DNA from 3 places in the Mesorhizobium sp. ESP-6-4 genome. Region 1 is predicted to be linked to each of the others. Evidence: riboswitches for the same ligand, from Rfam matches in the RefSeq annotation. Region 1 holds a riboswitch; each other region holds the start of a gene.
What was found. Region 1 has a riboswitch for cobalamin ahead of LB523_RS23610 (CbtB domain-containing protein). Riboswitches for the same ligand answer to the same signal wherever they lie in the genome.

Region 1 (9,893 bases):
TGCGGGTCTTGAGGCCATTCAGCGATGGCCGGCTCGGCCCCTCAGGCGCAATCCTTCAGTTCGACAACCTCGACGCCGAGGCGGAAGGCCTGGCCATCGGCATAGGAGCGCGCATATTGCTCGGCTTCGAATGGAAAGATGAGCGTTGTGCCGTAGGCGGTGACGCGCACCGTCCACTTCTGGCCCCTGACGAGTTCAACACCGTGAAGCTTCGCCGTAACCATCTCACCCTCCTCAGATCCGGCACTTCAGCGACATCGGCATAACGTCGCGAAAGTCATTTGAATACAAATAATCCGACTCAATCGTGTCGTTACGGTGTCGCTTCCGACATTGGGTCGTTTGCGTCCGTGAAATGGTTCACCGACAGCAGCGCTTTTTTTGCCGGCGGGCCGTGACTGGGCGGCAAGGTCCTGCTCGGAACCGCGAGGGCCCCAGGCGGATTAGAGTCCTGGTTCACAAGGAGACCGCCATGATCCGCAAGCTGAAATCCGGTGAATACCGGCTCTATTCGCGCAAAGTCGATCCCAGAACCGGCAAGCGCCGCAACCTGGGCACCTTCAAGTCCCGCGAAGCGGCAGAAAAGCACGAACGCGAGGTGCAGTATTTCAAGCGTCACTAAGGCAGTCCACCGCTTCGCGGCGAGGAGGATCGCGCCTCAGCCACCGGTCTTACCCGTGTGGTCTCGGCGGGGTGCGCGGGCGAGGGTGGCCGGGCACGTTCGAGCCGATATGGTCGAGGTCGCAACGCCTCGTCACCATTTCGACCGAGTTGGTGTCGACCGTCACGCGTCCCAGCACCTGCACGGTCGTGCGTCCGAGATCCTCGTCGACATGCACGACGTCGCCTTCGAGTCTGAGCTTGTCGCCTGGCTTGGCATTGGGCTCGGCCATCGAATAATTATGACCATCGCCGTCGAGCTTCAGCATCACGCGGTCCCTGATGCGCTCGACCACGGTGGCGATGACAGCCACCCGGTCGCCTATCTCCACTGCGGGCCGTGTCATTGCGGCCTCCTTTCGCGTGGTCTCTGGCCGCCGGAGCCGCCTGGCCCCACGGGAGGTGGCGGCAGCCGCTAAAATAAACGGCAAACCAAGCATTTGGTTGCCGCGGGGCTGCCGCTCGCCGCAGCCGGTTGATCAAATGAAAACGGGATTTCGCGGCAGAGACTGCCCCACGGGCCAAGGACCTGCTGCGTCGGCGAGCATCTGCCAGCGGGCACGCTGGGCTGGGCGGCGAGTCCAGCCCTGCCGCGGGCTAGCCTCGAGAGTTCGAGGCATATTATCTGTTGGCAATATCCTACCCAGGGGGATAGGATGTTTGCATGACGATACACAGCTCCCATCCCGATATCATCGCCCGGCTCAAGCGAGCGCATGGCCATCTCGCCGCCGTGCTCACCATGTTCGAGCAGGGCCGGTCCTGCCTTGACCTCGCGCAACAGCTCCATGCCGTCGAAAGCGCGGTCGGCAATGCCAAGCGCGAGCTGATCCACGACCATATGGAGCATTGCCTTGTCGAAGGCGGCGAACCGACCAGGGACACGCTCAAAGAGCTGAAGCAGCTCACCAAATATCTGTGAGGCGGCGATGTGGGAAAAAGCGCTCGACTGGTTCGGCTTCGGTGCGCACGGACATCATGGCGGCCACGGCCACGACCACCATGGGCCGCATGGCCATACTCATGGCGTGATCGACGCGACCATCGCCACCACAGACCGCGGCATCTGGGCGATCAAGTGGTCGTTCGTGATCCTCGCGGTCACGGCCGCGCTGCAGGGCGTCGTCGTGGTGCTTTCGGGCAGCGTGGCCCTGCTTGCCGACACCATCCACAACATCGCCGACGCGACCACCGCCATCCCGCTTTGGATCGCTTTTGTGCTCGTGCGCCGCAAACCGACAAGGGCCTTCACCTACGGCCTCGGCCGGGTCGAGGATCTCGCCGGTATCATCATCGTGCTCATCATCCTGGCCAGCGCGCTGGTGGCCGGATACGAGGCGATCAATCGCCTGTTCAACCCGCAGCCGGTGCATTTCCTTGGCTGGTTGGCCCTCGCCGGCATCATCGGTTTCCTCGGCAATGAAGCGGTGGCGGTTTTTCGCATCCGCGTCGGTCGCCAGATCAACAGCGCGGCGCTGGTTGCTGACGGCTATCACGCCCGCACCGACGGCCTCACCAGCCTTGCCGTGGTCGCAGGCGCGGCCGGCGTCTGGCTCGGCCTTCCGCTCGCCGATCCGATCATCGGCCTGCTTATCACCGTCACCATTTTCGCTATCGTCTGGCAATCGGCGCGCTCGGTGCTGACCCGCATGCTGGACGGCGTTGAGCCCGGCCTCGTTGACGGGATTCACCACGCCGCCGACCATGTCGCCGGGATCGAAAAAGTGGTTGACGCCAAAGCCCGTTGGCTCGGCCATAAGCTGCATGTCGATGTTACGATCGCTGTCAATGACGGCCTGCTGCTTGCCGCCGCGAACAACATCGCCGCATCGCTCAAGGCCGAGCTCTTCGCGCACATCCCGGCACTCGACGTCGCCACGGTGCACTTTGCCGAGCCAGAGACGGAAGCCGGCCACCATCATGCGCCGGATTCATTCCTGGTCTCGGGCAAGCTAGCCAGCGGGCTGCTCGAAATCGTCGACACGCCGCAGGGCGAGCGCATGCGGCTGCGCCTGTCGCGTCACGCCGAGGGCCTGCGGGCGAACGTCGCCATTGAAAGGGCGGACGGTGCGGTCGAAAGCCTGCCGCTGTCTCCGGTCGGCGGCGACCATCATTATCTGCAGAGCCTGGTCGCACCTGCCGAACCACACGAATTCAGCGCCAGGCTGCAACTGGCAGCCGGTCCCGACACCGAGGATTTGCCCTTCGCCATGGCCGAACCGGAAGGCCACCATCACGAGCGCGCGCATGGATGATAGGGTGACGGCGAAGGCTTCGGAAAGGGGCATGGCTGGTGATGGGGATTCTATAAGCCGGATAAAAGACGATCATTGCCCGAACTCAACGCGATCGGCCAGGCGACGCCGGAGGGAAAGCGGATGGCTGCTATTGTACTCTTTCACTCGGCGCTGGGCCTTCGGGCGGTGGAGCATCAAGCTGCTGAGCGCATGCGAAGCGCGGGGTACGATGTTGTGATGCCGGACCTCTACGCAGGGCTGACTGCGGCATCGGTCGACGACGGGCTTGACTTGATGAGCAATGTTGGGTGGGAAACCATCTGCGACCGCGCCAGGGAGGCGCTCCTCCAGACTTCTCCAGACGCGGTGCTCGCTGGCCATTCCATGGGAGCTGGCGTGATCAGTGCTGTTTGGTCAGAAAGAATCGCTGCCGCCGGCATTGTGCTGCTGCATGGCCTTGCTGACATTCCCAGCAATGTTCGCCGACACATCCCGGTCGCGGTCCACGTCGCCGACCCAGATGCATTTGCTCAGCCAGAACACGTTGCCGACTGGTCGGCGTCGGCGAAGCGCTGCCACGTCAGGGCAGAAATTTTCACCTATCCGGGGATCGGCCATTTCTACACCGATCAAGCGCTGCCGGATTACGATGCGTCCGCAGCCGAGCTGACATGGTTGCGCGTTCAGGCTTTCCTGAAAACGATCACACGCAAGACCGGGAGCGGTTCGGTGATTCCGTGAAACGCTGAACCGTTCTAAGCAGCGCCGGCTCGCAGAGCGGGTGAACGGAAAATCGACCATGCAGCGGCGCCGAGCGCCGCCACCGTGGCGAGGATCACCGCAAGGCTCGGCAAGTGGAAGAAGATGTCGCGCCATCTGGGCTCGACGACCGCGCCGGTGCTGGAGGCCTCGCCGCTATACTGGCACAGGATCCACGCCGCGCCGCTGCGCACCATCTCGGCATCGATGTCCGAGATCAGCGCCTTCGCGTTGCGTTCGGTAGAGGGCATTGTGGCCATATAGGTGAGCAGCGCCTTGGCGGCGGCGAGATAGGCGTGGCTGCATTCGTTGAACGGGCTTTCCTCGTCGCCGAGGCTGCCCGGCATCAAGCCCCAGAGGCAATAGGTGAATTGCAGATTGCCGTGATTGTAGAGCCGCCGGAAGGTCGGGTCGGTCGCGGTCTGGCGCTGGGCGAGGTCGAGGATCTTGCCGCGATAGCGCGCGATGACGGCCATCTGGCCGTGGGTCAGGCTGGGGATCTGGATGCCGGGAGGAGGCGGGGCCGAGGATCCGCCATGCGCCTGCGCGGATGTGGCGGCCAGAAATGCGAGCAGCGCCGCAACCGAGCAATTCCAGGAAAAGTGTGCGGCGGTTTTCCGTCCGGAATTGCGAGAAAACGAAAGACCAAAGTGGCTCTGCGGTCGTACCGACCGTTGAGCCGCTTTGGCCGCCAGGGCGCAGAACCGTGGCGGCCAACGCATCGGATTTCAGGCGTAGCGGCGTGCCGGGCTGCGCTGGTCGCGCACCGCGACCACGCGTTCGGCAACCGCGCCGAAGCCGAGCCCGACGACGGTCCACAGCACCAGCTGGATGCCGAGCGAGGCGACGCGGAATTGCCACAGCACGGTCGCCGAGAAGTTCTCCGGCACTTCGTTGATGTCGGGCAGCGCCGCCTTCACCAGCGCGAAGACGACGAGGAAGGCGAGGCCCGCGACGATCGAGGCGTTCCAGGCGCCGAGCCGGTTCCACAGCCGCTGCGCCAGGCCGACCGCCGCTACCATCGCCGCGATCGAGACGACGATCATGATGAAGAACAGCTCGGTGCGGTAGCCGATGGTCTCGGCGTTGCCCACCGCCGGCGGGCTGGCCGGGTATTTGAGGCCGGGGACCACGATCACGGCCAGGAAGCCGAGTGCCGCGATCAGCGCCGAGGTGCCGCGCGGTCCGAGCGAGCCCAGCCGGCCATGGGCATAGGCGAAGACCAGCGAGAACAGCCCGCCAAGCGCGGCGCCATAGATCAGCACGCCGGTTGCCAGGCCGATGCCGGCTTGCGTGGCGCGGCTGACCATCTCGGGCTCCGGCGCCCCGCCGGCGGCCTGGGCCTGCTGTTCCTCGAAGGCGATCGCCTTGTCGACCTGCGGCTCGCCATAGACGCGGGCGAAGGCGAACGCCAGAATCCCGGCGACCAGCCCGACAAGCATGCCGCGCAGCAAAAGTTTTCCAACCATGTCACCAATCCCTCCAAGCAATTCCAGGAAAAGTGCGTAGCGGTTTTCCGTCCGGAATTGCGTTAAGCCAACCAAGCAATTCCAGGAAAAGTGCGCAGCGGTTTTCCGTCCGGAATTGCGTTGGATCAGAATCGAAAGCAGGTTCAGCGATGCTGAACCGCTTTAGTGGCAGGGGAAGCCGAGCAGGTGGCGGCCGTCATGCACGAATTCGTGCACATAGGTGCCGCGAATCAGCGAGGTGGCGCCTTCTTCCGCGCCGACGAAATAGATCGCCAGCATCAAAAGCAGCCCGCCGAGGATGGCCCAGGGCAGAAGCTCGCGGACCGGAATCGCAACCGGGCCGTAGCTGGGGGCGAAGGTGGTGTCGGACATATTGACCTCCCTTGGGATACTGCGTCCCGTTGATCGAGTGCTGCGGAATAAGGCCTGACTTTCGGCTGGTGCCGATTACAGTGGCGCGACCGTGCCGGACTCGCACCGGCTTCCAATCCCGTATAGCACTAAGACACTTGTCAGCACTTCGTTCGCCTGTCAACGACATGTAATGGCGGCACGGCTTCGTGAGGCCTGTTTTTCGCTGGGCCACGGAGTTTTTCATGCTTGTCCGCCTGACGATGATCGCAAGCGGAGCGACGGCCGGCATGCGCAAGGGCCGCTTTCCGAACGATGAGCCGCCGGAGCCGCGCGCCCTCGATCGCGCCGGCGCGCTGGCCGCTTCGCTGCGTCGCGCCGACCGTGTCTGGACAAGTCCGGCGCTGGCTGCGCGGCGGACGGCCGAGGCGCTCGGCCTTGACGCGACGGTCGAGCCGCTGCTTGCCGAGCAGGATTTCGCGCGCTGGGCCGGCAAAGGCTTCGAAGAGGTGCAGGCCGAGGATCCGGAAGGCATGGCGGCCTGGTTCGCCGGTACAGACGCGGCGCCCCATGGCGGTGAATCGCTCGCCGACGTCGCCCGGCGGGGTGCTGCGCTGATGGAGCGGCTGGCCGGCGAAAGCGGTCACATCGTCACGGTGACGCATGCCATGCCGATCCGCGCCGCCATGGCGCATGTGCTCGGCGCGCCGCTTTCCTCAGTCTGGAAGATCGACATCGAGCCGCTGTCGCTCACCGAGTTCCGCAGCGACGGCCGCCGCTGGGTGCTGCGCGCGAGCGGCATCACTGTCGCCGGCTGAACGCCCAGGCGTGAACGCTCCATCCGTGAACCCGGCCGGCATATCAAGCCGGCACACCACTGTTTCAGCAATCGCTAACGGAACGGAAACGCCTCGCTGCTATAGTGCGGCCCCGTGGCGAGGAGAGCCTTGCCTGAGGAGCCCGCCGGATATGGCCGATTATCCCGAGACCGAACGTCGTCTTCATGCGCGCGAATTCGTGCTCAAGGAAGCCACGATCATCGCCGCCGGCGTCAGGATCGGCTGCTCGGTCAGAAATCAGCACGAGCAGGGCGCGGAATTGCGTGTCGGCGCCAATGTGGAGATCCCGGACCGCTTTCTGCTTGAGGTCCCGGCCGACGATACGGCCTATCGCGCTTTGGTGCGGTGGCGGCGCAACGACCGCGTCGGCGTGGCGCTCTACAGCAACGCGCCGAAGGACTGATGCTCAAAGGTAGCGGCGCACGCTCGCCCTGTAGGCGCGGTAGGGTTCGCCGAACTTGCGTTCCAGATAGGCCTCCTCGCGCAGCACCACGCCGTAATGCAGGATGGGGAAGCTCGCGATGGTCGCGATGACGGCCCACCAACTGTCAAACAGCAGCCCGATCCCGAGAAGCAGTCCCATCAGGCCGACATAAAGCGGATTGCGGGTGAAGCCGAACGGGCCGCCGGTGATGATCGCGGTGGTCGGCAGCGTCGGGTTCACATTGGTGCCGCCGCGCAACATCGTCGAGCGTCCCCAGGCGATGATCGCAACCGCCAGTGCTGCCAGCACTATGCCGAGCACGATGGTCAGCGGGCGGCCGCCGATCGCCAGCGGCCAGACATAGCGCAGCGCCAGCATCGCGATCAGCGCCACGAGAAAGAGCAGCGGCGGAAACACCGCCACGCCCGGATTGTCCGCTTTGTCATCCACAGCCATCTTCATCGACCAGGCGCCATTGCCGCCACTATGCACGGACGCGCATCGTCCAGCAATTCGTGACTTGATCCTGTCTAGGCGATGTGCAGCCTGGCATATCGGGAACACAACCGTGGCGCGCGCGTTCACTGTCGCCGATCGACAGGGATTGCGCGGATGAGCAAGACAGCCGTTTGGGTGGCGCTGATCGCCATCGTTCTCGTGGGCCTCTATTTGTTGCAGGCCAATGGCATGATCCGGTTCTGATCAGGGCGGCGCGTCACCATTAGCGGGCTCAACAGCAGCGACTCCCTCCGCACCCGCTCGCTGCCTTCTGTCTTCCAGCCAGCGGTCGCGCGGCTTGCAGCTTGACGGCCGTGGCGACAGCTCGACCTCAACCGTCCCGCCAACAAGGCTCGGCTGGGCTGCCCGGTGCAGTTCGATGGGGCGCACGCCGTCGCTGACCTCGAAGGTCAGCTTAGCAGCCCCATCGAGAGCGACATGGTCCGAAACCTTGCGGATGATCGCGGCGAATTTGCCGGCTGGCATATGGACCGGTCCGCCTTCGTCCACGTCCCACAGCTGGACGAATATCTCCGACCAGGATTCCGGATTCGCTTCGCAATCCAGCGCCGAGAACTGTCCAGCCTTCACCTCGGTGACGTGGTAGCCAGGCTTTACCGGCCGCCCGTCATAGCGGAACACCAGTGGCCTGTCCTTATGATCGGCCAGCGCCATCAGCAGATCGCCGATGGTCAGGTCGGAGGGGTCCATAGGAGCGATGTTTTTCCGATTGTCAGAAGAGAGCATGTCGGCTATTCCTCATTTCAATATTTCAAGGATTGTTGAAACGTGGATGAACGTCAAGCCCTGACCGCCTTTGGCGCGCTGTCGCAGGAAACACGGCTGCGCCTGCTGCGGCTGCTGGTCGTTGCCGGCCCGGAAGGCATTGCCGCCGGGTCGCTCGCCGAGCAGGTCGAGGTCTCGCCGTCCAATGTCAGCTTCCACCTCAAGGAACTCGAACGCGCCGGTCTCGTGACCGCGCGGCGTGATGCCCGCTCGATCGTCTACAGCGCCGAGTTCGACGCGCTGTCCGGATTGATCCGCTTCCTGATGGAGGACTGCTGCTCGGGCCGGCCGGAAATCTGCGCGCCGGCGCTTGCGGCACCTTGCTGCCAGCCGGGCGAGGAGAGCCGGCAATGACCGTCACGCCCGCTACCCAACTCCCCATTGTCCAATCCAGGGTCGACCGATGAACACTTTCGATCTGCCGCGCCGGTTTGCGGCTGAAGCTTTGGGCACCGGTCTACTGGTGGCGACCGTCGTCGGTTCCGGCATCATGGCCGAGACGCTGACGCATGACACCGCGCTGGCGCTGCTTGGCAACACGCTAGCAACCGGCGCCATGCTGGTGGTGTTGGTCACCGTGCTCGGGCCGATCTCCGGCGCGCATCTCAATCCGGCCGTTTCGCTGGTGTTTTGTCTCAACCGGTCGCTGCCTGCTCGCGATCTCCCTGCCTATCTGTTCGCACAGGTCGTCGGTGGAATCGCCGGCACGATCGCCGCGCATCTCATGTTCGCCCTGCCGGCGCTGGAGGTCGCGACGAAACTGCGTGCCGGGCCGGCGCAATTGTTCTCGGAAGTGGTCGCGACATTCGGCCTTGTCGCCGTCATTCTCGCTGGCCTCCGCTTCGAGCGGCGGGCCGTGCCGGGGCTGGTCGGGCTCTATATCACAGCGGCCTATTGGTTCACGGCATCCACTTCCTTCGCCAATCCCGCCGTCGCCGTGGCGCGCTCACTCACCAACACTTTTTCCGGCATCAGGCCGCTCGATCTGCCCGGCTTCGTCGTCGCCGAATTGCTCGGTGCCCTGACCGCGCTCGCGTTGATGGGCTGGCTGCTGCGGCCCGCGGCCAACCCACAACCCTTGAAAGCAGAGCCATGACGGTCACGATCTATCACAACCCCGACTGCGGCACCTCCCGCAACACGCTCGCCATGATCCGCGCCAGCGGCGAAGACCCTGTCGTGATCGAATACCTCAAGACGCCGCCGGGCCGCGAAAGGCTGCTCGAACTGATCGCCGCGATGGGGATTTCTGCGCGCGAGTTGTTGCGGGAGAAGGGCACGCCTTACGCCGAACTCGGCCTCGCCGATCCGAAATGGAGCGACGATGAGCTGATCGATTTCATGCTCGCCCATCCGATCCTCATCAACCGGCCCATCGTCGAGACTCCGAAAGGGACAAAACTGTGCCGGCCGTCGGAAGCGGTGCTGCCGCTGCTCGACAATCCGGTGCGGGAGTTCGTCAAGGAGGATGGCGAGAAGGTCGCCTATCCACCAGGGCAAGCCTGATTGGAAGCCACCGCGCCCATCGCACACAACCGCCGCGTCCTCGTTACGGCTCTTGGCATCACGCAGATTCTCGCCTGGGGATCATCCTACTACCTGCCCGCGGTGCTTGCCGCGCCGATTGCTAGGGATACCGGCTGGTCGTTCGCCTCGGTCGTTGCCGGGCTATCCTGCGGGCTCCTGCTTGCCGGGCTGGTGTCCCCCGTCACCGGGCGGCTGATCCAGCGCCACGGTGGACGGCCGGTGCTTGCCGCGAGCTCGCTGCTGCTGGCGGCCGCGCATTCGCTGTTAGCGACGGCGACCGACTATCCTCTTTATCTGGCTGCATGGCTGCTCATGGGCTTGGGCATGTCGAGCGGCCTCTACG
Region 2 (9,893 bases), on a different contig from region 1:
GTCTTGGCCTCGATCAGCTTCTCGGTGCCGCGATGCAGCAGACCGATATGCGGATCGACGCGGTCGACCACCTCGCCGTCCAGCTCCAGCACCAGGCGCAAAACGCCATGCGCCGCAGGATGCTGCGGACCGAAGTTGATGTTGAAGTTGCGGACGGAGGTTTCAGCCATCGTGGCGCCTCTGGCGACGAGTCAGTAGTGAGTAGTGAGTAGTGATCATCAATCTCAATGCCTGCTTCATTCCGCCTGCTTGGCCTGCACCGTCCGAATGAGAGATCTCGTCATCTTTCCAATCTCTTCGCATCGCACCAGCAGTTCAATCTCATTGTCTTTTTCTAACAAGCCAACCCGGCATGCCAGGAGTATGTGCGTTTCCAGTTCCTTCAACGAACCCTGCGCCATGCGCAGAAATTGAACGAATGAACCTCTGTTCTCACGACCATACCCCTCAGCGATATTGGCGGCGATAGATGCCGCCGAGCGGCGCATTTGGGAGGTCATTCCATAGATCTCGTCCTTCGGAAAACCTTTGGTGACGCGATAACAATCTTCGGCAAGGACCATCGCCGATTGCCACACCATCAGGTCGCGATAAGATTCGATCCGCTTTTCCAATTCCTTCCCTACTGACTACTGACTACTTCCCTACTCACTGTTTCGCCTTCTCATCCCCGGGAAGCACGTAATCCGTTCCTTCCCACGGGCTCAAGAAGTCGAAATTTCTGAATTCCTGCTTCAATTCCACCGGCTCGTAGATCACCCGCTTGGCCTCGTCGTCGTAGCGCACCTCGACGAAACCGGTCAGCGGGAAATCCTTGCGCAGCGGATGCCCCTCGAAACCATAGTCGGTGAGAATGCGGCGCAGGTCCGGATGGCCCGAGAACAGCACGCCGTAAAGGTCGTAGGTCTCGCGCTCGAACCAGTCGGCACCCGGATAGACGCCGGTCAGCGACGGCACCAGCGTCTCCTCGTCGGCCTGGACCTTGAGCCTGATGCGGACATTCTGCTTCGGCGACAATAGGTGATAGACGACGTCGAAGCGCTTGGCGCGCGACGGGTAGTCCGCTCCGCAGACATCGATGATCGAGATGAACTGGCAGCGCGGATCGTCGCGCAGGAAGGTCGCGACCTCGATCAGGTTGCCCGGTTCAACCGAAACCGTCAGCTCACCATAGGCAAGCACGGCTTCGCCGATGCGGCCGGAGAGCTTCTCGCCGAGATAGGTGGAGAGTTCGTTCAGCGCCAGGGTCATCGGCTCACCGTTCGATCGTGCCGGTGCGGCGGATCTTCTTCTGCAGAAGGAGAATGCCGTAGAGCAGCGCTTCCGCGCTCGGCGGGCAGCCGGGCACATAAATGTCGACCGGCACGACGCGGTCGCAGCCGCGCACCACCGAATAGGAATAGTGGTAGTAGCCGCCGCCATTGGCGCAGGAGCCCATCGAGATGACGTAGCGCGGCTCCGGCATCTGGTCGTAGACCTTGCGCAGCGCCGGCGCCATCTTGTTGGTCAGCGTGCCGGCGACGATCATAATGTCGGACTGGCGCGGCGACGCGCGCGGCGCGACGCCGAAACGCTCCGAGTCATAGCGCGGCATCGAGGTGTGGATCATCTCGACCGCGCAGCAGGCGAGGCCGAAAGTCATGAACATCAGCGAGCCGCTGCGCGCCCAGGTGATCAGTGCCTCGGTCGAGGTGACGAGAAAACCCTTGTCGGCCAGCTCATTGTTGATTTCGAGGAAGAAGGGATCGTCCTCCCCCACCGGCCTGCCGGTGTTGGGGTCGATGATGCCCTTGGGCTTCGGCGCGACGAGGGTGCCTGAACTATCGTTCAATCCCATTCCAGCGCTCCTTTTTTCCATTCATAGGCAAAACCGATGGTCAACACCGCCAGGAACACCATCATCGACCAGAAGCCGAGCATGCCGAGCTTCGAGAAGGACACCGCCCACGGGAACAGGAAGGCGACCTCGAGATCGAAGATGATGAACAGGATCGACACCAGGTAGAAGCGGATGTCGAACTTCATGCGGGCGTCGTCGAACGAGTTGAACCCGCATTCATAGGCGGAAAGCTTTTCCGGGTCGGGATTGCGGTAGGCGACAAGGAACGGAGCGATGATGAGCGCCAGACCGACGATCATCGCCACGGCGATGAACAGCACGATAGGCAGGTACGAACTTAGGAGTGCGCTCATGCGGCGACTTTCCTTCGGCGGGGGCAGTTCATTTTGATTACAGCAACGAACTCTAATGCGGAAGCGTGACAGATTAACCGCTGAACCGTTTTAAGGGGCCCATGCTGCAACGCGGCGAGGGTTAGCGCAGCGGTTTCGGTGACGCAAGTCAAACGTTGTTCAAATCGCGGCTCTGGACGCCTTATCGGAAGAAACTGGTCCGATCCGCTCCTGTTTGATTTCCTTCAGTTTTTACTCCAGTTTTCTCTCCTGACATATCTCCCGCCATTTGCCTGCTAGCATGGCCGGAATCACCGGCTAAAAATCCAACGGACGATCGGGGCAAGGACACCTGATGAAGGACAAGATTTCGCTGGCCATGGCGAGGCGCGTCGCGCTCGGGGCGCAAGGGTTCAACGACCCTAGGCCCAGTGGTGTTCCGGATCGCCGCCACCTTGCGCGGGTACTTTCGCGAACCGGCCTTCTGCAGATCGATTCCGTGAGCGCGGTGGTGCGCGCGCATTACATGCCGCTCTATTCGCGCCTCGGCCCCTACCCGCTTACGCTGCTCGACAATGCCGCAGTCACCCGCAAGCGCGCCGTGTTCGAATACTGGGCGCATGAGGCGTCGTTCCTGCCCGTCGAGACCTATCCTTTGATGCGCTGGCGCATGCAGCGCGCCGAGCGGGGCGACGAGATGTATCTCGGCCTAGCGAAATGGGGTCGTGAACGCAAGGAAATGATCGACGAGATATATGGAGAAGTCGCCGATCGTGGTCCGATCGCCGCCTCCGATATCGAAGGCCACAAGGGCAATGGCGGCTGGTGGGGCTGGAGCGAGGCCAAGCACGCTTTCGAATGGCTGTTCTGGGCCGGTCGCATCACCACGGCCTACCGCCGCGGCTTCGAACGCTATTACGACCTGCCCGAGCGCGTTTTGCCGCAGGCGGTGCTCGACCTTCCCATTCCCTCGGTCGAGGACGCGCATCGCGAGTTGCTGCGCATTTCCGCCCGCGCCCATGGCATCGCCACCTATAGCGACCTGCGCGACTATTTTCGTCTCGCGCCGGGCGACACGAAGGATCGCATCGAGGAACTGGTCGAAGCCGGCGAATTGCTGCCGGTGAAGGTCGAAGGTTGGGACAAGACCGCCTATCTCCACAAGGACGCCCGTTTCCCGCGCCGGATAGAAGCGCGCGCCCTGCTCGCCCCTTTCGATCCCGTCGTCTTCGAACGCACCAGGACGGAGAAACTCTTCGATTTCCGCTACCGCATCGAGATCTACACGCCGGCCGAGAAACGCCAATATGGCTACTACGTGCTGCCCTTCCTGCTCGGCGATCGGATCGTCGCCCGCGTCGATCTGAAAGCTGACCGCCCGGCCAGCATCTTGCGCGTCCACGCCGCCTACGCCGAGGCCGGCGCCCCACCCGAAACGGCCGCCCAGCTCTTCGACGAGTTGAAGCAGATGCAGGGCTGGCTCGGCCTGGAGGCGATCGAAGTGACGCCGGCCGGCGACCTCGGGCCGGCGCTGGCCGACATCGCGGTGTCGTAGCTGCGCGTTGACAGGGAGAGTGAACAAAAATAGAACATCCCAACTGTGGTTAGGATCGGTTGCGATGGTTTTCAGGCGCTCGATATGTCTGGTCTTGGCCTACCTGACCTTAGCGTCGCCGTCATATGCGACAGGTGCTTACCGAGAGGAATGGGTAGAGGTCACGCGTCCAGTCATTTTCTGTGGCGGCCACATTGCACCCGGTATGCAGCCAAAAGAAGTGACGGCGCTTCTTCTGCGGTGGTTGGAGTTTGGAACGATCGACAAGCAGATCGCAGGCGCCTGTGGCTTATTGCCGGTAGGGCAGCGCTATATAATAGTTCATGAGCCGAAGTTCGACGCCAATCGCTTCGTCTTGATGTGGGAACCGGTTTGCCAGCACGGCTGTTCGTTAAGTATGGCGCCCGTGGCCTCACCGCCTCGCAAACTTGTGGGTCCATACCTCAAACCCATAAAGCCGCCAAAAGGCTGGTACTAAGCCAGTCGTTGACTCCAGCCCCCTGAACCCTCTAAATCCTGACCCAGACGGTCTTCTCCCGGCAAAGGGAGGAGCCAAGAGGGAATGCGGTGCGGGCCAACACCCAAATCCGCGGCTGTCCCCGCAACTGTAAGCGACGAGCCTCTGCCGAAAACCACTGGGATGTTCCCGGGAAGGCGGCATTCAGGGTGACGACCCGCGAGCCAGGAGACCTGCCGTCTGAGACTTTAAGTATCCGAATGCCCGGCGGGTTTTCCGGGCAAGGAGCATGGTTTTGGATCGCAACGGCAGTTTCCCGGCAAACAGTGCGGACATTCCGTCCGAGCCCGATGCTTTGGCTGGCGTCACCGTCATCGTCTGCTCATCCTGCCGCGACGAGACCGGGTCGGATGCGCATCCGCGCGCCGGCGCGCTGCTTGCCGAAGACACGCGTCGGGCTGCTTGCGGCGAAAAGATCGACATCCGTACCGTCGAATGCCTCGGCAACTGCAAGCGCCGGCTAAGCGCCGCGCTGCTGCGCGACGGCTGCTGGAGCTACGTCTTCGGCGATCTGAACACGACCAGCGGCGCCGATCTCGTCGCCGGCGCAAAGCTCTTCGCCACCTCGACCGATGGCCTCATCCCCTGGCGCGGCCGGCCCGATTCTCTCAAGCGCGGCCTGGTTGCCCGCATCCCTCCCCTCGACATGCTGAAGGACCGACCATGAACGCATCCGTTTCCCGCGTGCCCTGCACCGTCGTCACCGGCTTTCTCGGCGCCGGCAAGACGACGCTGATCCGCAACCTGCTCGAAAACGCCAAGGGCAAGCGGCTGGCGATCATCGTCAACGAGTTCGGCGATGTCGGCATCGATGGCGAGATCCTGAAGGGCTGCGGCGTCGACACCTGCCCGGAGGAAAACATCGTCGAGCTTGCCAATGGCTGCATCTGCTGCACCGTCGCCGACGATTTCGTGCCGGCGCTCGACCAGATCCTGTCGCTCAACCCCAAGGTCGATCACATCCTGATCGAGACCTCGGGCCTCGCTCTGCCGAAGCCCCTCGTCCAGGCGTTCCAGTGGCCGAGCGTGAAGAGCCGCGTGACGGTCGATGGCGTCATCGCCGTGGTCGACGGCCCGGCGCTCGCCGACGGCCGTGTCGCTTCCGACATGGATGCTCTCCAGGCGCAGCGTGCGGCGGACGATTCCCTCGACCATGACGATCCGGTCGAGGAGGTGTTCGAGGACCAGATCGCCTGCGCCGACCTGATCATCCTGTCGAAAAGCGACCTGATGGATGCGGCGGGCTCCGCCCGCGCCAACGCCGTCATCGGCGAGCATGTCGCGCGCGCGGTCAAGGTCGTTTCGACAGCACAGGGCAAGGTCGATTCGGCCGTGCTGCTCGGCCTTGGCCTTGCGGTGGAGGACGACATCGAGAACCGCAAGACCCATCACGACGACGAGCTCGACCACGAGCACGACGATTTCGATTCCTTCGTCATCGATATCCCCTCGATCGCCAATCCCGACGAACTGGCCAAGCGCGTCGCCCTTGCCGCCGAGCAGGAAAACGTGCTGCGCGTCAAAGGTTTCGTCGAGGTCGGCGGCAAGCCGATGCGGCTCCTGCTGCAGGCCGTCGGCCCGCGCGTCAACCACTATTACGACCGCGCATGGACGGCCGAGGACGATCGCCGCTCGAGGCTCGTCGTCATCGGCCTCAAGGGGCTGAACCGTCCGGAGATCGAGCGTATCCTCGCCGGCTGAGGCCAAAAAGCGATGCACATCCTCGCCACCACATCCGCTTCGCTCGACGATCTCGCCGAGCCGATCGACCTCAGGCAGACGCCTGCGGATGTGGTGGCGCTGTCCTTCACCGACAGCGACCTCGCCGGCCTGGCCGCCGCCTGGAAGGCGGATGCGGAGCGGCTGCCGTCGATGCGGCTTGCGGCGCTGCGCGACCTTCGCCACCCGATGTCGGTGGACCTGTGGATCGACAGCGTCGCCCGCCACGCCAGGGTCATCCTCGTCCGCATCCTCGGCGGCTATGACTGGTGGCGCTACGGCTGTGACCAGCTCGCCGCCCTGGCGCGCGAACGCGGCATCAAGCTGGCATTGCTGCCCGGCGAAAGCCATGACGAGGACCTGCGGCTGATCGAAGCCTCGACCCTGCCGCGCGCCGAATTGGACGCCCTGCTAGGTTATTTCCGCGAAGGCGGCCCGGCGAATATGAGCGCGCTGGTGCAAAGGCTGGCTAGGCTTGCCGGGTCGGATGCGGCCTTGGCCGAACCGGTCAGCGTGCCGAAGGCGGGATTTTATCAGCCGGGAATTGGTGTCGTCGAGAAGCCGAACCTTTTAAAGGTCGGCGCTCCGTCGCCCCCCTCTCTGTCCTGCCGGACATCTCCCCCTCAAGGGGGGAGATTAGCTGTCATCGACCCTGGCGCCTCTTCTGCTAACTCAACAATAGAACACTTTGCAGCATCCGCCATTGGCGAAACCATCGGCGGCAGCTCAATCTCCCCCCTTGCGGGGGCCGGCAGGACAGAGGGGGGGGCGACAGAACTCGACGCGACCAACTTCAGCGCCCCGGTTATCCCCATCCTCTTCTACCGCTCGATGCTGCTGGCCGCCGACGTGGCGCCGATCGACGTTCTCGTGGAAGCGTTGAAGCTGCAAGGGCTCACCCCGGTACCGATCTTCGTGTCCAGCCTCAAAGACGCGGCATCCCTGGCCTTCGTCGAAACCGCCCTCACCTCCCTGAACCCCGCCGCCATCGTCACCGCCACCGCCTTCGCCTCCGGCGCGGAACCCGGCGCCGAAACCCTGTTCGACCGCGCGGGCGTACCGGTGTTCCAGGTCATCGTCGCCACCACCAGGCGCGAGGTCTGGGAAAAGAACCAGCGCGGCCTGGCGCCTGCCGACCTTGCCATGCATGTCGTCCTGCCCGAGCTCGACGGCCGCATCCTGGCCGGCGCCATCTCCTTCAAGGGCGAGGTCGAGACCGATCCGGCGCTGGCCTTCCGAGCCTTCGCCAACCGGCCCGAGGCGGACCGCGTGGCGCAAGTTGCCAAGCGGATCGCGGCGTTCATCCGCCTGCAGCGGATGGAGCGGGCCGAGCGCAAGCTGGCGATCCTGATCCCGGATTATCCGAGCGCGCCAGGGCGAACCGGTTACGCCGTTGGGCTTGATGTGCCGTCGAGCGTGCTCGTCATGCTGCAGGACCTGAAGGAACAAGGCTACGCGGTTGAAGGGATTCCGCAATCGCCGCGCGCGTTGCTGGATGCGCTGGAGGTAGGTGGGCACGGCCTTACGTTGACGGATTACGTTGCCTTTTCAGCGGAACTGCCGAGGGAAGCGCGAGCTTCAGTTGAGGCGACATGGGGCAAGGCAAAGGGGATAGGTTCGCGCGAGGCACCCCCCTCTGTCCTGCCGGACATCTCCCCCGCAGGGGGGGAGATTGCCCTGTCACTACCGCTTTCGCCAATCGGCAGTGTTGTAGGTGGAGCGCCGGCGCCCGAACTGCCAATCTCCCCCCTAGAGGGGGAGATGTCCGGCAGGACAGAGGGGGGCGCGACAGAACGCCAGCCTTGGCAGCTAGCGGGTGAAACAACCTTCCCCTTCCGCGCCGCGACCTTCGGCAACGTCACCGTGGCGCTGGCCCCCGACCGCGGCCGCTCGGCCGACCGCCGCGCCCACTATCACGACCCGACGCTGCCCCCGCGCCACGAGCTGATCGCCTTCGGCCTGTGGCTGCAAAAATCGCTCGGCGTGCATGCCATCATCCATGTCGGCGCGCATGGCACGCTCGAATGGCTGCCGGGCAAGACGGTGGCCCTCTCCGGAACCTGCTTCCCGGAGATCGTCACCGGATCGCTGCCGGTCATCTATCCATTCATCGTCTCCAATCCGGGCGAGGCGGCGCAGGCCAAGCGCCGCATTTCGGCCGTCACCCTCGGCCATCTGCCGCCGCCGCTGAGCGGCGCCGGCCTAGACGAGGCGCAACAGAAACTCGAGCGGTTGGTCGACGAATACGCGCAGGCCGACGGCCTCGACCGCCGCCGCCGTGACCAACTTGCAAAGCTGATCGTCGAGACCGCGCAGAAGACTGGCCTCGCTTCTGAAGTGGGCGCGGCCAAGGCTGATCAACCCGACGAAGCGCTGCGCCGCATCGACGCCTGGCTCTGCGACCTCAAGGATTTCGCCGTCAAGGACGGGCTGCATGTCTATGGCCGCGCGCCGGAAGACGAAGCCGACCCGCTGCGCCGGCAAAGCGCGGCGGCCGAAAAATCCAACCTGCTCGCCGCGCTCGATGGCCGCCACATCAAGGCCGGCCCTGCCGGCGCCCCGGCGCGCGGTCGCTCCGATGTGCTCCCCACCGGCCGCAACCTGTTCACCTCCGATCCGCGCACCATGCCGACGCCAACCGCCTATGACCTCGGCCAGGCGGCGGCGGAGGAAGTGGTGCGCAGCTATATGCAAAGCCATGGCGACTGGCCGCGCTCGCTGGTCATCGACCTCTGGGGCTCGGCCTCGCTACGCACCGGCGGCGAGGAGATCGCGCAAGGCCTGGCGCTGATGGGCTGCCGGCCGCAATGGGATGCCGCGACGGGCCGCGTCACCGGTATCGAGGTGCTGCCGCCGGCCACGCTCGGCCGCCCGCGCGTCGACGTCACTTGGCGCATCTCCGGCCTGTTCCGCGACATGTTCCCAACCCAGATCGCGCTGATCGACGCCGCTGCCAACGCGGTCGCCAGCCGCGACGAGGACGATACCGAGAACCCGCTCGCCGCAGCGACGCGCGCTCAGGGGAAGATCAGTCCGCGCATTTTCGGCACCTCACCGGGAACTTATGGCGCCGGCGTCGAGGACTTGCTGTCGCGCGGCGAATGGGGCGCGCGCGAAGAGATCGGCCGTGCCTATCTCGACGCCACCTCGCACGCCTATGGCGGCGCCGAAGGCGAAGCGATCTCGGCGCCCGGCGCTTTCGAAGGCCGCATCGCCGAAGCCGATCTCCTCGTCCACACCGGCGACGATCCGGGCCGCGACATCCTTGAAGGCTCGGCCGACGTCGCCTTCATCGGCGGCTTTTCGGCCGCCCTTGCAGCACTTGGCAGGAATGCCGACGTCATCGTGCTCGACACGACTGATCCGAAGAAGCCGAAGCCGCGTTCGGTCGGCGAAGCGGTATCGCGCGTGGTCCGCGCCCGCGCGGTCAACCCGCGCTTCATCGCCGGCCAGATGCGCCACGGCCCGCGCGGCGCCTCCGAATTCGCCGAAACGGTCGACCGTCTGGTCGGCTTCGCCGAAACCACGCATGCCATTTCGGGCGCGCTGATCGAGGCCGTTCACGACGCCTATGTTGGCGACCCGGGGGTTCGCGCCTTCATCCTGCGCGAGAATCCGGCGGCGGCGAAGGTCATCGCCGAGCGGCTTCTCTCCGCGCGACGTCGCGGCCTGTGGCACCCGCTGCGCAATTCCATCGACGACGACCTCGCGGCCTTGATTGCCGAGGCCCAGGCAGGTGGAGTGGCGGCATGAACGCGTTTTCGCGCCGTGGCGCTTGCCCTGCTCTAAGCGCGCCGATGCAGACCGGCGACGGGCTGCTGGTGCGGCTCAACCCAGTCGCAGGAGGGCTCGCACCCAAGTCGCTCATCGAACTCGGTGAATCCGCCTTGCGCTACGGCAACGGCATCATGGAAGTGACTGCGCGCGGCA
Region 3 (9,893 bases), on a different contig from region 1:
CTTGTCGAGCAGCGGCGTGTCTGGCTTCACTCGGGCGCGTCCTGCCTTATCGATCGAACACGGCGCTATCAGCAGATTGCGCCATAATCATGCGCGGGAATAGTCCGCCGGCGGGCGAATGTAAATGTGCGTCAGTGACGCGTGCTACGCTGCAAGGTGTATTGAGATTCAGGTCAGGCCGAGCCGAAAATGATGGATTCCGAGAACCGGAGCGGAGCGTACTCAAAGTACGTGAGCACCGGAAGCGCAGGAAACCGGCATTTGCAGGCCGGCCTCACCTGAATATCAACACACCTTAGTTCTCGGGCAGCGGAATGAACTCCTCCTCATCGCCGGGAACGATATCGAAGCGACCTGTCTTCCATTCCTGCTTGGCCTGCTCGATGCGTTCCTTCGAGGACGAGACGAAATTCCACCAGATATAGCGTTTGGAGCCGAGCGAAGCGCCGCCGAACAGCATGAAATGCGCACCGCGCTCGGAAGAGACCACGATCTCCTCGCCCGGCTTGAACACCAGGAGCCGCTCGGCCGGGAAAACATCGCCGGCGATCGAGACATCGCCCTCCAGCGTGTAGATGGCGCGCTCCTCGGCATCGGCCGGAATCTTCACGCTGGCACCGGCGGCCAGCCTGAGGTCGGCGTAGAGCGTGTCGGAAGCGGTCGCCACGGGCGAGCGCAGGCCTGAGAACGCGCCAATGACGACGCGGCCGCTGACACCCTCGGCATCGATCTGCGGCAAGCGGGCCACCGACGTGTTCGCGAACACCGGGGCAATCTCCTCCTTGCCGTCGGGCAGCGCCAGCCAGGTCTGCAGGCCGGAGACCGACATCGGCGCGCCGCGCAATTCCTGTGGCGTGCGCTCTGAATGAACGATGCCGCGTCCCGCGGTCATCAGATTCACGTCGCCCGGCGCGATCACCATTTCGGTGCCGAGCGAATCCCGATGCCTGATCCTGCCGTCGAACAGGTAGGTGACGGTGGAAAGCCCGATATGCGGATGCGGACGCACGTCGAGCGCATGGCCGGCGCGCAGGATCGCAGGGCCCATGCGGTCGAAGAAGATAAACGGCCCGACCAGCCGGCGCTTCGCCGTTGGCAAGGCGCGGCGCACCTCGAAGCCGCCAATGTCCTTGGCGTTCGGAACGACCATCAGCTCGATCTGGTCGCAGGCGAAGGCATCGCCGGGTTCGGGATCGTTTCCCGGAAAGAAGCTCATGTCGGATCCTCAGGCGAAACGCAGCGCCGACCTGGCCTTCGCCTTGGCAGCTTCTTCCTCGCGGTTGCGCGGTTCCTGATTGGTTTCGAGCGAATCGATCAATTCGCGCGCGACAGCGGCGATCGCCTCGACGGCATGGTAGAAGGCATGCTCGTTGCGCTTGGACGGCTTGGTCGAGCCGCTCAGCTTGCGCACGAATTGCAGCGCTGCGTCATGCACTTCGTCATTGGTCGCCGGCGGCTCGAAATTGGCCAAGGTCTTGATGTTGCGGCACATGGCTTGAACTCCTTACCTGCTTTCTCTGCCCTTACCCGGTCTGAGATCATCCGCTGAGGTGTTGAGATTCAGGTCAGGCCGAGCCGAAAATGGTGGTTTCCGAGAACCGGAGCGGAGCGTACTTGAAGTACGTGAGCACCGGAAGCGCAGGAAGTTGCCATTTGCAGGCCGGCCTCACCTGAATATCAACACCTCAGTCGGCGTCCAGCGGTTCAGTTCCCACCGGCTTGCCGTCGCGCGACAGCCTGATCTTCTCGACCTTGTCCTCGGCCGCTTTCAGCAGCCGGTCGCAATGCGCCTTCAGCGCCTCGCCGCGCTCATAGATCTTGATCGATTGGTCGAGCGGGACGTCGCCGCGCTCAAGATCATCGACGATCTTCTCCAACGCGTCGAGCGCCTGTTCGAAGCTCATCGCCTTGACGTCCTCATTGCCTTCCAATGCCATACTCTATCCCTTCATCAGCCGCCCGACATGGGCGGCGACTGAAAATGCCAGTCCCTGCAGATCGTAGCCGCCTTCCAACAGGCTGACGAGCCTGTTGGAGCTATGGCGCCCGGCGCGCTCCATCAACTGGCCGGTCGCCCAATCGAAATCGTCCTCGGTCAGGTTGATCTCGGCCAGCGGATCGCGGTGGTGCGCGTCGAAACCGGCGGAAATGATGATCAGGTCCGGCGCGAACGCGTCGATCGAGGGCAGCACGCGCGACAGGAAGGCGTCGCGGAAGAGATCGCTGCCGGTCTGCGGCGCCAGCGGCGCGTTGACGATGTTGCCGGCGCCGGTCTCGTTCTTCGCGCCGGTGCCCGGGTAAAGCGGCATCTGGTGCGTCGAGCAATAGAGCACCGATGGGTCGTCCCAGAAGATGTCCTGCGTGCCATTGCCGTGATGAACGTCCCAGTCGACGATGGCGACACGCTCGGCCTGGTGCTTCTTCTGCGCGTAACGGGCGGCGATCGCCGCCGTGTTGAACAGGCAAAAGCCCATTGCCGTGGTCTTTTCGGCATGATGTCCAGGCGGACGCGCGGCGACGAAGACGTTTGCCGCACGGCCCTCGAAGACGTCGTCCACCGCCGCGTTGGCACCGCCGATCGCCGTCACCACGGCCTGCCAGCTTTTCGGGCTGGCGCTGGTATCGGCGTCGATCGACACGATCCCGCTCTCAGGGATCGCCCCGCGCACGCGCTCGATGAAATCCTCCGGGTGCGCATAGAGGATGGTTTTCTCGTCGCCTTCCGGCGCCTTGACGCGGTCGAGCGCCGCAAAAGCCTCGTCATCCAGCACGCGCTCGATGGCGCGCAGGCGGTCGGGCCGCTCGGGATGGCCGGGCGGCGTGAGGTGTTCGAGGAAGATCGGGTGCGTATAGAGACGGGTGGCCATGGCGCCTAATCTAGGGACCTGGCGGCCGAATGACCATGTTTGGCAGGCCGAATGGCTGGGGAAATCGCGTCTTGCCGTGTCGCTAACGCCATTGGCGCGGCCCAAGCTTCGCTGTAAGGTCGGGTCGCTGCCAGGTGCCCGCGACGCGGGAGAATCGGGAACACGGTTGAACTCCGTGGCGTGCCCAACACTGTAAGGGGGACCGCGCCGGCAAACGCCACTGTCGAAGACGGGAAGGCGCCGGATGCGGGACGATCCCGAGCCAGAAGACCGGCCCGGCAGACATGGTTTTCCGCTTGGTCAGGCGGGGGACTGCTTGTCGCAAGGGGAAAAGCGATGACGGCAGCAGCGATCGCCGCGAGCGGCGACGACTTTGACCAATTGGCGCGCGACGCGGTCTACCGGGCCATGTTCACCAGGCGCGACGTGCGCAGCCATTTCGTCCCCGACGATCTCGATGACAATGTGCTGGCGCGGCTCATCACTGCCGCGCACCATGCGCCGTCGGTCGGCTATATGCAGCCGTGGAATTTCATCGTCATCCGCGACGCCGAGCGGCGCAGACAAGTGCGCGACCTGTTCCTCGCCGCGCGCGAGCAGGAGTTGCCGGCAATCGAGGCGGAACGGCAGGCGCTCTACCGCAAGCTGAAGCTCGAAGGCATCTGCGAAAGCGCACTCAACCTGTGCATCACCTGCGACCGGCAGCGCTCGAAGGACTCGCCTCTCGGACGCTGGCACAATCCGGAGATGGATCTCTACAGCACAGTCTGCGCGGTGCAGAATTTCTGGCTGGCGGCGCGGGCGGAGGGTGTAGGCGTCGGTTGGGTGAGCATCATCGAGACCGAAGCGCTGAAGCGGCTTCTCGCGATCCCGGAGCATGTCACGCCGATCGCCTATCTGTGCGTCGGCCGCGTCTCGGCCTTCGCGCCGAAGCCGGACCTCGAGGCGCATGGCTGGGGCAAGCGCCTGCCGCTGCCCGAACTGGTCATGAGCGAGACGTTTCGCGGCGCCGGCGAGGCGCCGCTTAAATCGGCAATCGCAAAGCTCGGCGGCGCATCAAAGCCATGATCAGGCGGCCCTCGGCGTATCCCAGCGCGAGCCGCCGCCGAAAGAGCCCAGCGCCTTGTCGCGCAGTTCCCTGAATTTGGACGAGGTCTCGGCGAGCCGGCGGTCCCATTCGGGATTGGGCGCCTGGCCTTCGATGGCTTCGAAATAGACCTGCATCAGCGAGGCGATGGCGAAGGGCTCGATGAAGGCTGCCTTGAAGGCCCAGGCAAAGACGATGGCCAGCACGAAAGCCCAGCCGGCAAGCTGGCCCGGCATGACCCACAGAATGGCGGCCGCAGGCGCCAGCATCAACAGGAAGATGACGAAGGACACGCCCCACATGATCGCCGCCAGCCAGATGGCGTTCTTGACCATGTGCTTGCCGTTCTGCGCGTAGAGCACGACGCCTTGCCTCGCCGTCTCGAATGGCGAGTTCGAACTGATGCGGATGTTGTAGCCGAGGATGATCTCGTCGACATAGGTCAGCGACAGGCGGATCACCGTGTTGATGAAGCTGACGATACCGCTCAGGCCCGGAATGGGCAGGAAGGCGGCGATGCCGCCGATCAGGCCGGTGATGGCTCGGATGGCGCCCTTGACCAGCTGGTCGACGACGAAAAGGATGTTGGCCTCGGCAAAGCGCTGGGTGACCACTTCCTTCGCATAGGCGATCTGGCCCTGGCCGTCGGGGACGTCATGACCGTCGATCAGATGCACCATGACGGCGATATGGCCCGCTTTCAACACATAGAGGATATATTCGCGGATCCAGTAGACGGCGATCGAGACGACCCCGAAGCCGACCACGCCACCCCACAGCGCAAACGACATCGGACCGTCGGGATCGGTCGAGATGTGCCCGACGCCGTAACCGACGCTGGCGCCGGTACCGGTCGCCATGATGTAGGCGACCGTGATGCCGAAATAGACGATCATGCGAAAGATGATGAACGGCCATGTCCGCATCACGATCGACACGGACCGGCCAATGCTGAAGTCCCACATGGCCCCGACTCCCCATATCCTAAGAGTTGGCGGAGGAGGATGCGCTTGCCCCGGCGATTGTCAATCGCGGCAGGGTTGCGCCGGCCCGAAACCGGTGCACAAGCCGGGTGGCTCGGTTACCCGAGCGTGCCATCAAGGCTTCTTGCGCAAGCCTTCGAGCAACTGCTTGAAGGCCGTGATCGCTTTTTTCGAGGTCGCCTCGGGGTCCGTCGAATTGGCGATGCGCTGCGCGGCCTGGCTGCTGGCGCCATTGATCAGCCGTGAGGTCGTCTCGGGATCAAGCTCCGGAACGACCACGCCCTCTTCCTGCAGCTTGGTCAGATGGTTGATCATCGAGGCGGTGCAGGCATTGGCGTTCGGCCACTGCGCCGGATCGCCGAGCACCGCCGGGCCGTCGCGGAACATGATGCGCTGGATTTCCGGCTCCAGCGCCATCTCGATATAGGTGGTGCATTCGTCGACGAAATGCTGCCAGCGGGTCGGCGCTTTCGAAGCCACCTCGTTCACCCGCACAGCCATTTCGCCGTCGATCTCGGCGATCACCGCCTGCAGCAGTCCCTTCTTGTCGCCGAAATGATGGTAGAGCGCGCCGCGCGTGAGGCCGGCCGACGCGGTGAAATCGTCCATCGAGGCCTCGGCATAGCCGATCGTGCCGAAAGCATGGCGAGCGGCCGCGATCAGCTTGGCGCGCGTCTCGGCGATCATCTCCTTGCGCGGTCTGTGCATGGTGCTGGCCCTATTCACATACGCCTCGTATGCCAATTGACATACGTGGCGTATGAACTATCTCACAGTCATACGCAGCGTATGTAATTTTACTATGCACCGTTGTCGAGGAGCAGGATCATGCGAAATCCTTATTCGGACATCTTTCGGGCTCCCGGCACGAAAGGCTTTGCCGCGGCGGCTTTCATCGCGCGCTTGCCGATCGCCATGGCGCCGATCGGCATCGTGGCGATGCTGTCGCAGACGCATGGCGAATACTGGCTCGCCGGCGCCGTCTCGGCCACATACGCGCTGGTCAACGCTTTCCTGTCGCCGCAAGTGTCGAGGCTGGTAGACCGACATGGCCAGACCGCGATCGCCGCGCCGATGACACTCGTTTCCGCGCTTGCCTTCGCGACATTGATCGTCGCGGCCAACCAGCACTGGCCGGCCTGGACCTTGTTCAGCTCGGCACTACTTGCCGCCGCAATGCCCAGCATCCCGGCACTGGTCAGGGCGCGCTGGACTGAGATCTTCCGCGACCGGCCGGAGCTCAACACGGCGTTTGCTTTCGAATCGGCCGCCGACGAACTGGTCTATGTCGCCGGCGCCTCGCTGTCGGTGGGCTTGAGCGCGGCGCTCTTCCCGGAAGCCGGCATGGTGGTCAGCACGTTGCTGCTTGCGCTCGGCTCGGCGGCATTCCTGCTGCAGCGCTCGTCCGAGCCGCCCGTCCGCCCGGCGGAATATGGCGCGGCCGGGTCGGCGATCCGCCTGCCGCCGGTGCAGATCATCACTTTTGCGCTGATCTTCGTCGGCGCGACCTTCGCCACCACGGAAGTGACGACGGTGGCGATCACCAAAGAGCTCGGCCAACCTGAGGCGGCGAGCCTCGTCATCGGCGTCTATGTGCTGGGATCCTTCGTGCTCGGCATCATCGTCGGCGCGCTCAGCCTCAAGGCGCCGCTGCAGCGGCAACTGGCGGTCGCGGTCACCGTGATCGCGCTCACCACCTTGCCACTGCTCTTTGCCGACACTGTTCCGACTCTGGCGCTCGCGGTGTTCGTCAGCGGCGTCGCGATCTCGCCGACCTTCATCACCGCCTTCGGCCTGATCGAGCGCCACGTGCCGGGGGCGATGCTGACCGAAGGCGTCACGTGGGTGACGACCGGCATCGGCATCGGCATGGCGTTGGGCTCCTTTGCCGCCGGCTGGATGGTCGACAATTTCGGTCCGCAGAACGGGTTCTGGGTTTCGGTCGCGGCAGGCGCCATCGCGCTGGCCACCGTGCTCGCCGGCCAATGCCGGCTGGCAATTGATGATTGCGATGTGGACAGAGGCGAAGCGGTAATGCCCGTGGAATGAACGAACACGCTGGCGAAGGGCCGGGCGTCAGCCCCGTTGACGCTCCGAATAGCTGGCTGCCGAGACGACGAAGAGTCCCGTTGGCGCGCCATGCAGCATCACGTCCCTGTCAAAGGTGAAGCCGCATTTCTCCAACACGCGGCGCGAGGCCGGATTTGCCGGCCGCGCCAAGGCGATCACCCGCTGGGCTTCCAACGTCAGGAATGCCGCACACAACGCTTCCATGACCAGTTCGCTGGCATAGCCGCGACCCCAACTGTCGGGATGGAGGTGGTAGGAGAGGTTCAGTCCTTCGAAATCGTTGGAAACGGTGACGCCGCCGAAGCCGACCAGCCTGCCTTTCGCCTCGGCCGCCCAGCGACCGAAACCGTATTTGTCCCAATGGTCGATGTCGCGGGCAAGCTTTGCCGAGCTCTGCTGCGGCGTGTCGGGTGTCGGGTCGGGGCGATGCGCGACCAGCTCGGGCCGCGAGAAGAGATCGACCAGGAAATCGAGATCGGCAGTCGTCGGCCGGCGCAGCGACAGCCTTTTGCTGTTCTGATTGGACGGAAGAGACTTGCTCATCACCCTGGCCGGCGATCCGGGACTTTAGAGGATCTCCGTTTTGGCGATATGGATGCCAAACCCCTCAAGGCCGACATAGTGGCGCTCGCGCGAGGCGATCAGGTTGATGGAGGAGATGCCCAGGTCCTTGAGGATCTGGGCGCCGAGACCGATCTCTCGCCATTCGTTCTCGCGGCGGCGGGCTTCCTCATGGTCCTCGCGGTCGCCGCTCGCGGGCCGCTTGCGCTCCTGATGGGCGACGCCGACCGAGCCTTCACGCAGATAGACGATGACGCCGCGCCTGCGCTCGCCCATCGCCTTCATGATGCCGTCGAGGCGATGGCTGGTGCCGAAGACATCGGTGACGACATCTTCCGAATGCAGCCGTACCGGCACCTCCTCGCCATCGCGGATGTCGCCGAAGACGACCGCGAGATGGTGCATGGAATCCCAAGGCAGCGTGTAGGTGAAGGCCTGCGCCTTGCCGCCGGGCGTGTCGATGTCGGAGCAGGCGACGCGTTCGACCAGCGTCTCCTTGCGCTGGCGATAGGCGATGAGGTCGGCGACCGAGACCTGCTTCAGCCCATGTTCATCGGCGAAGGCCTGCACTTGCGGCCCGCGCTTGACCGTGCCGTCGTCATTGACCAGTTCGGAAATGACGCCGACCGGCGGCAGGCCGGCGAGCTTGCAGAGATCGACTGCGGCCTCCGTATGGCCGGAGCGCATCAAGACGCCGCCTTCGCGCGCGATCAGCGGGAAGATGTGGCCGGGGCGCACGAAATCCGACGGGCCGACATTGCCGTTGGCAAGGTTGCGCACGGTGAGCGTGCGGTCGTCGGCGGAAATGCCTGTTGTCGTGCCGTGCTTGAAATCGACGCTGACCGTGAAGGCGGTGGTGTGGGCGGAATCATTGTCCGCCACCATCGGCGCGAGGTTCAGCCGCCTCGCGTCCTCGCGCAGCATCGGCGTGCAGACGATGCCGGAGGTGTGGCGAACGATGAAGGCCATCTTCTCCGGCGTGCAATGGACGGCGGCGACGATCAGGTCGCCCTCGTTCTCGCGCCCGTCATCGTCCATGACAACGACGATCTCACCGCGCTCGAAAGCACGGATCGCTTCGACGATCTTCTTCTGGTCGTAGGGCATCGGTGCTCGCTTCGCTCGCAGGAATTAGGCAGTAGGCAGTAGAAGAAAGAAAATGGCTGTGTCGGGCGGTCTACTGCCTAATCCCTACTGCCTACTCCCTTCCCTGTCTGTCCTCTGTGCCGCAGATAATGATCGGCGATCGCGCAGGCAACCATGGCCTCGCCGATCGGCACGGCGCGGATGCCGACGCACGGGTCGTGGCGGCCCTTGGTCATCACCTCGACATCCTTGCCATCCTTGTCGATCGACTGGCGCGGGGTCAGGATCGACGAGGTCGGCTTGACGGCGAAGCGGGCGACGATCGCCTGGCCGGTCGAGATGCCGCCCAGTATGCCGCCGGCATTGTTGGACAGGAACACCGGCTTGCCGTCATTGCCCATGCGCATCTCATCGGCGTTCTGTTCGCCGGTGATGCGGGCCGCCTCGAAACCATTGCCGATCTCGACGCCCTTGACGGCGTTGATCGACATCAGGCCGGAGGCGATATCCTGGTCGAGCTTGGCATAGATCGGCGCGCCGAGGCCGGGCGGCACGCCGTCGGCGACGATCTCGATCACCGCGCCGACCGAAGAGCCGGCCTTGCGGATGCCGTCGAGATAGGCGGTAAAGACCGGGACCGAGGCCGGATCCGGGGTGAAGAACGGGTTCTCGGCGTCGCCGACGAAATTCCAGTTCCAGTTGGCGCGGTCGATCGACTTTTCGCCCATCGACACCAGCGCGCCGCGCACCACCATGCCGGGCACTATCCTGCGCGCCAGGGCGCCCGCCGCCACCCGCGCTGCCGTCTCACGCGCCGAGGAGCGGCCGCCGCCGCGGTGATCGCGCAGGCCGTATTTGACGTCGTAGGTGTAGTCGGCATGGCCCGGCCGATACTGGCGGGCGATCTCGCCATAGTCCTTGGAGCGCTGGTCGACATTCTCGATCAGCATCGACACCGGCGTGCCGGTGGTGATCATCGTCTCGCCGTCCTCGTCTAGGATGAAGCCGGACAGGATCTTCACCTCGTCCGGCTCGCGGCGCTGGGTGACGAAGCGCGACTGGCCGGGGCGGCGGCGGTCGAGCTCGGCCTGGATGTCCTCGCGCTTGAAGCGGATGCCGGGCGGGCAGCCGTCGACAACGCAGCCGAGCGCGGCGCCATGGCTTTCACCCCAGGTGGTGACTCGAAAGAGGTGGCCGAATGTGTTGTGCGACATGAGGATACGCCCTGCCCCGGCGAGG

Region 2: another riboswitch for cobalamin. It lies ahead of LB523_RS03160 (DUF1636 family protein); the one in region 1 lies ahead of LB523_RS23610 (CbtB domain-containing protein).
Region 3: another riboswitch for cobalamin. It lies ahead of bluB (5,6-dimethylbenzimidazole synthase); the one in region 1 lies ahead of LB523_RS23610 (CbtB domain-containing protein).

Annotation. Positions count from the first base shown of each region.
Region 1 is NZ_JAIUGS010000017.1:72,156-82,048, forward strand. It holds gene LB523_RS23570 (hypothetical protein) at 42-224, opposite strand; gene LB523_RS23575 (hypothetical protein) at 473-622, shown strand; gene LB523_RS23580 (hypothetical protein) at 672-1,007, opposite strand; gene LB523_RS23585 (metal-sensing transcriptional repressor) at 1,325-1,582, shown strand; gene LB523_RS23590 (cation diffusion facilitator family transporter) at 1,590-2,915, shown strand; gene LB523_RS23595 (dienelactone hydrolase family protein) at 2,991-3,638, shown strand; gene LB523_RS23600 (hypothetical protein) at 3,653-4,132, opposite strand; gene LB523_RS23605 (CbtA family protein) at 4,385-5,125, opposite strand; gene LB523_RS23610 (CbtB domain-containing protein) at 5,288-5,497, opposite strand; adenosylcobalamin (AdoCbl) riboswitch at 5,489-5,640, opposite strand; gene LB523_RS23615 (histidine phosphatase family protein) at 5,722-6,294, shown strand; gene LB523_RS23620 (PilZ domain-containing protein) at 6,446-6,718, shown strand; gene LB523_RS23625 (methyltransferase family protein) at 6,722-7,189, opposite strand; gene LB523_RS23630 (DUF6428 family protein) at 7,442-7,984, opposite strand; gene LB523_RS23635 (ArsR/SmtB family transcription factor) at 8,027-8,377, shown strand; gene LB523_RS23640 (aquaporin) at 8,427-9,119, shown strand; gene arsC (arsenate reductase (glutaredoxin)) at 9,116-9,529, shown strand; gene LB523_RS23650 (MFS transporter) at 9,530-9,893, shown strand, end outside.
Region 2 is NZ_JAIUGS010000001.1:691,442-701,334, reverse strand. It holds gene LB523_RS03190 (NADH-quinone oxidoreductase subunit D) at 1-170, opposite strand, end outside; gene LB523_RS03185 (four helix bundle protein) at 237-614, opposite strand; gene LB523_RS03180 (NADH-quinone oxidoreductase subunit C) at 649-1,251, opposite strand; gene LB523_RS03175 (NuoB/complex I 20 kDa subunit family protein) at 1,256-1,837, opposite strand; gene LB523_RS03170 (NADH-quinone oxidoreductase subunit A) at 1,828-2,193, opposite strand; gene LB523_RS03165 (winged helix-turn-helix domain-containing protein) at 2,528-3,727, shown strand; cobalamin riboswitch at 4,237-4,440, shown strand; gene LB523_RS03160 (DUF1636 family protein) at 4,480-4,911, shown strand; gene cobW (cobalamin biosynthesis protein CobW) at 4,908-5,945, shown strand; gene LB523_RS03150 (cobaltochelatase subunit CobN) at 5,958-9,716, shown strand; gene cobG (precorrin-3B synthase) at 9,713-9,893, shown strand, end outside.
Region 3 is NZ_JAIUGS010000018.1:9,332-19,224, reverse strand. It holds gene dxs (1-deoxy-D-xylulose-5-phosphate synthase) at 1-30, opposite strand, end outside; gene LB523_RS23915 (pirin family protein) at 296-1,216, opposite strand; gene LB523_RS23910 (DUF2277 domain-containing protein) at 1,226-1,492, opposite strand; gene LB523_RS23905 (exodeoxyribonuclease VII small subunit) at 1,686-1,937, opposite strand; gene LB523_RS23900 (histone deacetylase family protein) at 1,941-2,867, opposite strand; cobalamin riboswitch at 2,983-3,161, shown strand; gene bluB (5,6-dimethylbenzimidazole synthase) at 3,204-3,935, shown strand; gene LB523_RS23890 (hypothetical protein) at 3,936-4,919, opposite strand; gene LB523_RS23885 (TetR/AcrR family transcriptional regulator) at 5,052-5,645, opposite strand; gene LB523_RS23880 (MFS transporter) at 5,766-6,986, shown strand; gene LB523_RS23875 (GNAT family N-acetyltransferase) at 7,014-7,550, opposite strand; gene ribB (3,4-dihydroxy-2-butanone-4-phosphate synthase) at 7,575-8,675, opposite strand; gene aroC (chorismate synthase) at 8,753-9,868, opposite strand.